2 regions of the Pontitalea aquivivens genome follow, and region 2 is predicted to be linked to the other one. Evidence: riboswitches for the same ligand, from Rfam matches in the RefSeq annotation. Region 2 holds a riboswitch; the other holds the start of a gene.

Region 1 (3,398 bases), on a different contig from region 2:
GTCCAGCGCGATGGTGACGTTCCCGGCCAGCGCGGGAAGCGGCAGGGCCAGCAGCGCGGCAAGAAGAAGGGGGCGGATCATCGGGATATTTCCTCCAGCAACAGGGATTTCAGGGTTTCGCGCAGGGGGGCCATTGCGGCCTCGTCGCGCCGGTCTTGGGGTATGGCGATCGGGATGTCCGACAGGATCCGGCCGGGCCCTGCGGCCATCACAAGGATGCGGTCGGCCAGGCGGGTGGCCTCGTGCAGGTCATGGGTCACCAGCAGGACAGCACGCGCCTGATCCTGCAGCCGATCCATAAGCCAGGCCTGCATCCGCATCCGCGTTACCGCATCCAGCGCCGAGAACGGTTCGTCCAGCAGGACAAAGCGGCTGTCCCGGACGATGGTGCGCAGGAAGGCCGCGCGCTGGCGCATCCCGCCAGAAACCTGCGCGGGAAACAGCGCCCCGGCCCCGGCAAGGCCAAAGGGCGCAAACAGCGGCGTCACCCGCGCCAGCGCCACGCGGCGTGGCAGGCCCGCGACGGTCAGCCCAAGCGCCGCGTTTTCCGCCAGGGTCAGCCAGGGGAACAACGCGTCGCTTTGCGGCTGATAGCCAAGCGCGGCATGGGGCGGCCGGATCGGCGCGCCGTCCAGCATCACCTGCCCGCTTGCCCGCAATTCGCCCGGCAGGATCCCCGCCAGCCATTTCAGCACCGAGGTCTTGCCACAGCCCGACGGCCCGATCAGCGCGGTAATCCCCCTGTCGGGCAGGCGCAGCGACAGGTCGCGGACCAGATCGCGCCCGCCCGCGGTGATGGTCAGGCCGCGGATCTCAAGCATCGCGCCGCACCCCGGGGCCCCGCGCCGTCAGCCGGTCCAGAAGCTGTAAAAGACCCAGCAGCGCCAGCGTCAACACGGCCGAAACCACCACGGCCGCCAGCACCAGGTCGGCGCGGAAATTATTCTTGGCCGCCAGGATATAGATGCCCAAGCCCCGCCGCGCCCCGGCATATTCGGCAAAGATCGTTGCAACGATGGCATAGGTCGCCGAAATCCGCAGCCCGGCCACAAAGCTCGCCCGCGCCGAAGGCAGCGTCGCGCGACGAAACACCGCCCATTGCCCCGCCCCCATTGCCGCCAGCAGGTCGGCGAATGCCTGCGGCGTCTGGCGATAGCCAGACAGCAGGCTTAGCAGCATCGGAAAGAAGGTCACCAGAATGACCAGCAACACCTTGGGCAGCAGCCCAAAGCCGAACCACAGGATCATCAGCGGCGCCAGCGCCACCAGCGGTACCGTCTGGCTGGCCGCGAACACCGGCATCAGCGCCCGTTCCGCCCGCGGCAGGAAATGCAGCGCCATCGAACTCAGCACGGCAAAGCCCACCGACAGCGAAAACCCCAGCGTGGCGACACCGGCGGTGGCCAGCGCATGGATGCCGATCTCGGCCCGGTTGCGGATCAGGGCGCCCAGAACGCCTGACGGCGCCGGCAGGATCAGCGGCGATACCCCCGACTGGCGGCAATAAACCTCCCACCCGGCAAGAAGGGCGGCAAACAGCGCCAGCGGCGCCAGAACACGCGACAGCATCGCAAACCTCCTGCGGCGGTTCAGCGCGGCGAGGGGCTGTTGGCCGAGGCTGTCAGATCGATGGTGACGTGACCCTCGGCCGGGCCAAAGCGCAGGAATGCCTGACGCACGGTTTCAAACACCGCGCCCGCATCGCCCCGCAACCGGGTGCAAAAGTTCTTGGACCGCAGGAACGTGCCCGAGGATTTCAGGAACGCGATGCAGCCATAAATCTCGTCCATGTGGTGGTCCTGCCCCAGCACATAAAGCGAGAATTGCACGTCGATCCCGACCCCGGTCACAGGCGCATGCGCGACCTGGGCCAATGCCAGGGCCTGTCGTTCGGCCAGTGGCAGGTGCTGCGCCACCGACAGGATATCGCAGCGGCAGGATGGATCATCCGGCTCTCCGGGGCAGCCGCGCGACAGGGTGACATGCATGGTCACATGCGCGGGGTCACGCGCCGTGCGCGCGAACAGATCGCGGATCGCATCCAGCAGCGGCCCGGGCGCGCCCACCATCAGCGTCGAGACATCATCGGTCTCGATCCGCAGCTGGTCGCGATAGGGGGAAAGGGCCTCAAGCCCCGACAGGATGACGCGGACAAAATCCGACGTCATGGGATAAAGCGACACCTGCGCGCCGATGAACATGTTTGCCTCGCTCCGCCGGTATTACCCGGATCAGCTGTAAAGGGTTCGCGCGGTATTGCGCATCTCAGCCCCGACCGGAGCACCCCTGGTTATGCCGCGACCATGGCGCCCGGGCGCAGGACTGTCAAGCAGGGGCGGACCGGCCATGAGACCGGGGCCAGGGCCGGTTCGTCCTGGGGCGAAATCTTCGCGGCGCCTGACCCCATGATCCCCGCCGGGCTTGCAGCGGCGCTGCCGCGTCGAAATACTGGCGCCGCCCCCCTGTGGGGCTGCCATACCGGAGAGATCGTCGTGACCCCCCCGCTGCATGACCTTGAAGCCGCCGCCGCGCAGTGCCTGCCTGCGCCCGCCTTTGCCTATGTCGCGGGGGGCGCGGGGCGGGAACGGACGTTGCGCGCCAATGAACTGGCCTGGGGCGACCATGCCCTGCGCCCGCGTCTGATGGCCGATATGGCGGGGTTTTCGACCGCCACCGCCCTTGCCGGGCTACAGCTGGACTTTCCCTGCCTGGTCGCGCCGATGGCCTTTCAGCGCCTGGCCTGCGCGGAAGGCGAGGCCGCGATGGCCCAGGCGGCGGCCGCGCAGGGCGCGGGGTTCGTGCTGTCGTGCCAGACCTCGGTTCCGCCCGAGGATGCGACCGTGGCCCCGTTCTGGTTCCAGCTCTATCTGCAACCCGATCCGGCCGCGACGCGGGCGCTCGCGGCGCGGGCGCTGGCGGCGGGGGCGGCGGCGCTGGTGGTGACGGTGGATGCGCCGCTGAACGGCGTGCGAAACCGTGAAATCGCGGCGGGCTTTCGGCTGCCCGAAGGTATCCGCCCGGTGATGCTGGATGCGCTGCCTGCGCCTGCGCCCGCAGGGATTGCGGGGCTGCTGGCGCGCGCGCCGGTCTGGAAGGATCTGGCGGCTTTGTGCGCCGAAAGCCCGGTGCCGGTGCTGGCCAAGGGCGTGATGACACCCGAGGATGCCACCCGCGCGGTCCAGGCCGGATGCGCCGGGGTGATCGTATCGAACCACGGGGGCCGGGTGCTGGATGGCCTGCCCCCCACCGCCCGCGTTCTGCCCGCGATCCGCGCCGCCCTGCCCGGTGTGCCGATGCTGGTCGATGGCGGCATCCGCTCGGGCGAGGATATGCTGGTGGCACTGGCCCTTGGGGCGGATGCGGTCCTGCTGGGCCGCCCCGCCTTTTACGCGCTGGCC
Region 2 (3,398 bases):
GCCAGGAAAGCCCCCGGCAGAATGGCGCGCAGCATCGGGATTTCCAGATGGCGGCGGATGTCGCCCGGGCCAAAGCCCAGTGCGGCGGCCAGCCGGAACCGTTCCGCCGGGATGCCCTGCCAGCCATGCAGGATCATCCGGGTGGCCAGCGGCAGGTTGAAAAAGACATGGGCCAGAATCACCCCATGCGCGCCATAAATGGTCAGGCCGGGCAGGCCCAGTCCTTCCAGCCCGGCGTTGACCATGCCGCGCCGGCCAAAGACCGTCAGAAGCCCCATCACCGCCACGATGGCCGGCAGGATGAAAGGCGCCCCCAGCAGCGAGATCAGCAGCCCCCGGCCCCGGAACCGCCGCCGCGCCAGCGCGCGGGCCACCGGCACCGCCAGCAGGCACGACACCGCCGCCGAAACCGCCGCCTGCCAGATCGTGAACCACAGCGCCGCCAGATCGGCGGGCCGCAGCACGCCAAGGCCGCCGGCGCGGATCGCCACCGCGCCGAGCGTTCCCAGCACCAGCGCCGCCACCAGCAGGGCTGCCAGCGGCGCGGGCCAGCTTATTTTGTGAACGCGGCGAGCCATTCGTCCAGCGCGGGCTGGCGCAGCGCCTCGGCCTCGGCCTCGGTGAAGAACAGGGTCCTGGCGGGGCGGGGCAGGGCGGCGAACCCCTCGGGCAGGAAGCCGTCCTTGATGATCGCGGGATAGGACCAGTTTCCGGTGGCGATCATGCCCTGGAAATCATCGGACACGACATAGTCCATGAAGGCCGCCGCCAGATCGGGTTGATCGGTGCCGGCCAGGCGCGCGGCAACCTCGGTCAGGAAGTAATGCCCCTCGGGGAAGATCGCGGCGGCCTTGGTCGTGTCTTGTTCCGCGATGATGTGATAGGCGGGCGAGGTGGTGTAGCTGAGCACCATATCCACCTCGCCATCGGTGAACAGGCCATAGCTTTCAGACCAGCCGGCGGTCACGGTCAGCACCCTGGGGGCCAGTTTCGCCCAGGCCTCGGGCGCGCGGTCGCCATAGACGGCCTTGACCCAAAGCAACATTGCCAGCCCCGAAATCGACGAACGCGGGTCTTGAATTGCAATTTTCAGACTATCTGGCGCGTTCAGCAGATCCTCGAACGAGGTGGGCGGATTGGCCAGGCGGGTCGTGTCATAGACAAAGGCCGTCTCGCTCCAGTTGAAGGGCAGGAAGGTGTCGTCGGTCCATGCGACCGGCAGGGTCAGGGTGGCATTGTCCTGCCCGTGGGGCGAGAAAAGCCCCGTGGCGCGGGCGCGGGCCAGCACGTCGATGGTCAGGCCGATGACCACATCGGCCTCGGTCCGGTCGCCTTCCAGCAGCAGGCGGGGCAGCACGTCACCGGCCACGAATTTCAGATCGCAGGCGCAGGCCGCCTCAAAGCCCTTTTCGATCGCGGGGCCGGGGCCCCATTCCGAGGTGAAGTAATCGGGCGCATAGACAGTCAGGACGGGCTTTTCATCCGCCACGGCGCTGGTGGCTGCAAAAAGTCCCGCAAGCATCAGAGTGGTTCGCATCTGGGTCTCCAATGGCTGACGGGCGGGGTCAGGCCGGGCGAACCCGTGCTACCTTCCCTCCGCCGGTCTTAACCGGTTCAGGTTCAACGGGTTCGCGTTGCCGCATCTCAGCCCGACCGGGCACCCCGAGGTGGGCCGTAACATAGGCGCGCCGTGGCCTTTCGCAAGGGAAATCGCTTGAGCCAGCCCCCCCGCGCCGCTATGCCGTGGGGCGAGAGGAGAGCTGTGATGAGTTTCAATACCTTCGGCCATCTGTTCCGTGTCACCACCTGGGGCGAAAGCCACGGCCCCGCGATCGGCGCGACGGTGGATGGCTGCCCCCCGGGGATCGAGATTTCGGAAGAGTTCATCCAGGTCTTCCTGGACCGCCGCCGGCCGGGCCAGTCAAAGATGACCACCCAGCGCCAGGAACCCGATCAGGTCCGCATCCTGTCGGGCGTCTTTGAAGGGCGGTCCACCGGCACGCCGATCCAGCTGATGATTGAAAATACCGATCAGCGCAGCAAGGATTATGGCGAAATCGCGCGCCAGTTCCGCCCCGGTCACGCCGACATCACCTATCACCAGAAATACGGCCTGCGCGATTATCGCGGGGGCGGGCGGTCCAGCGCGCGCGAAACCGCGGCGCGGGTGGCGGCGGGGGGCGTGGCGCAGGCGGTGCTGAAGGCGCTGGTGCCCGATCTGCGGATCACCGGCTACATGGTGCAGATGGGCGCCAAGCAGATCAGCCGCGAGCGGTTCGACCGCGATGAGATCCTGCGCAATCCCTTCTTTATTCCCGATGCCGCCGTGGTCGCCGAATGGGCCGATTACCTGGAGGCGATCCGCAAGGGCCACAGTTCCGTTGGCGCGATGATCGAACTGGTGGCCGAGGGTGTGCCCCCGGGCCTTGGCGCGCCGATCTATGCCAAGATGGATACCGACCTGGCCGCCGCGATGATGTCGATCAACGCCGTCAAGGGCGTCGAGATCGGCGAGGGGATGGCGGCTGCGGGCCTGACCGGGATCGACAATGCCGACGAAATTCGCATGGGGCCGGACGGACCCGAATTCCTGACCAACCATGCCGGTGGCATCCTGGGCGGCATCACCACCGGCCAACCGATTGTCCTGCGCTTTTCGGTCAAGCCGACCTCGTCGATCCTGACGCCGCGCCGCTCGATCAACGTGGCGGGCGAAGAGGTCGAGGTGGTGACCAAGGGCCGCCACGATCCCTGCGTCGGCATCCGCGCCGTACCCGTGGCCGAGGCGATGATGGCCTGCGTGATCCTGGACCATCTGCTGATGGATCGCGGCCAGACCGGCGGTGCGCGCGGTCGGATCGGCTGACCTTGGCCGAGGTCAGCGTCATCATCCCCTGTCACAACGCGGCCGGGGTCATCGGTCGTGCGCTGGGCTCGGTCCAGGCGCAGACCCTGACCGACTGGGAGGCGATCGTGGTGGATGACGGGTCCACCGATGCCAGCCTGGCCGCGGTGACGCCCTGTCTTGCCGACCCGCGCATCCGGTTGATCCGGCTGCCCGGTAATCGCGGCGCGGGGCCCGCGCGCAATGCCGGGATCGACGCCGCGCGGGGGCGCTGGCTGGCCTTTCTGGATGCCGATGATGAATGGCTGCCCGAAAAGCTGGCCCGCCAGACCGCTTTTTTGCAGGCGACCGGCGCGCGGATCGCCGCCACCGCCTATCTGCGCCACAACGATCTGACCGGGGACCAGCAGGCCATCGGCCTGCCGCAACGGATTGCCATGCCGGGATACCTGAAAACCAATGTCATGGGCTTTTCCACCGTGATGATCGACCGCGCCTGGCTGGGCGCGCGGCGGATGCCCGCGTTGCGGCGGCGCCAGGATTTCGCCTTCCT

What was found. Region 2 has a riboswitch for thiamine pyrophosphate ahead of thiB (thiamine ABC transporter substrate binding subunit). Riboswitches for the same ligand answer to the same signal wherever they lie in the genome.
Region 1: it holds a riboswitch for thiamine pyrophosphate, as region 2 does, so the genes downstream of both, ACK8OU_RS11310 (YkoF family thiamine/hydroxymethylpyrimidine-binding protein) here and thiB (thiamine ABC transporter substrate binding subunit) in region 2, are expected to answer to the same signal.

Annotation. Positions count from the first base shown of each region.
Region 1 covers NZ_JBKFEY010000009.1:2,076-5,473, forward strand. The annotation lists gene ACK8OU_RS11295 (ABC transporter substrate-binding protein) at 1-81, opposite strand, end outside; gene ACK8OU_RS11300 (ABC transporter ATP-binding protein) at 78-821, opposite strand; gene ACK8OU_RS11305 (ABC transporter permease) at 814-1,569, opposite strand; gene ACK8OU_RS11310 (YkoF family thiamine/hydroxymethylpyrimidine-binding protein) at 1,590-2,201, opposite strand; TPP riboswitch at 2,192-2,298, opposite strand; gene ACK8OU_RS11315 (alpha-hydroxy acid oxidase) at 2,304-3,398, shown strand, end outside.
Region 2 covers NZ_JBKFEY010000001.1:121,488-124,885, forward strand. The annotation lists gene ACK8OU_RS00590 (ABC transporter permease family protein) at 1-578, opposite strand, end outside; gene thiB (thiamine ABC transporter substrate binding subunit) at 554-1,537, opposite strand; TPP riboswitch at 1,575-1,675, opposite strand; gene aroC (chorismate synthase) at 1,766-2,866, shown strand; gene ACK8OU_RS00605 (glycosyltransferase family 2 protein) at 2,869-3,398, shown strand, end outside.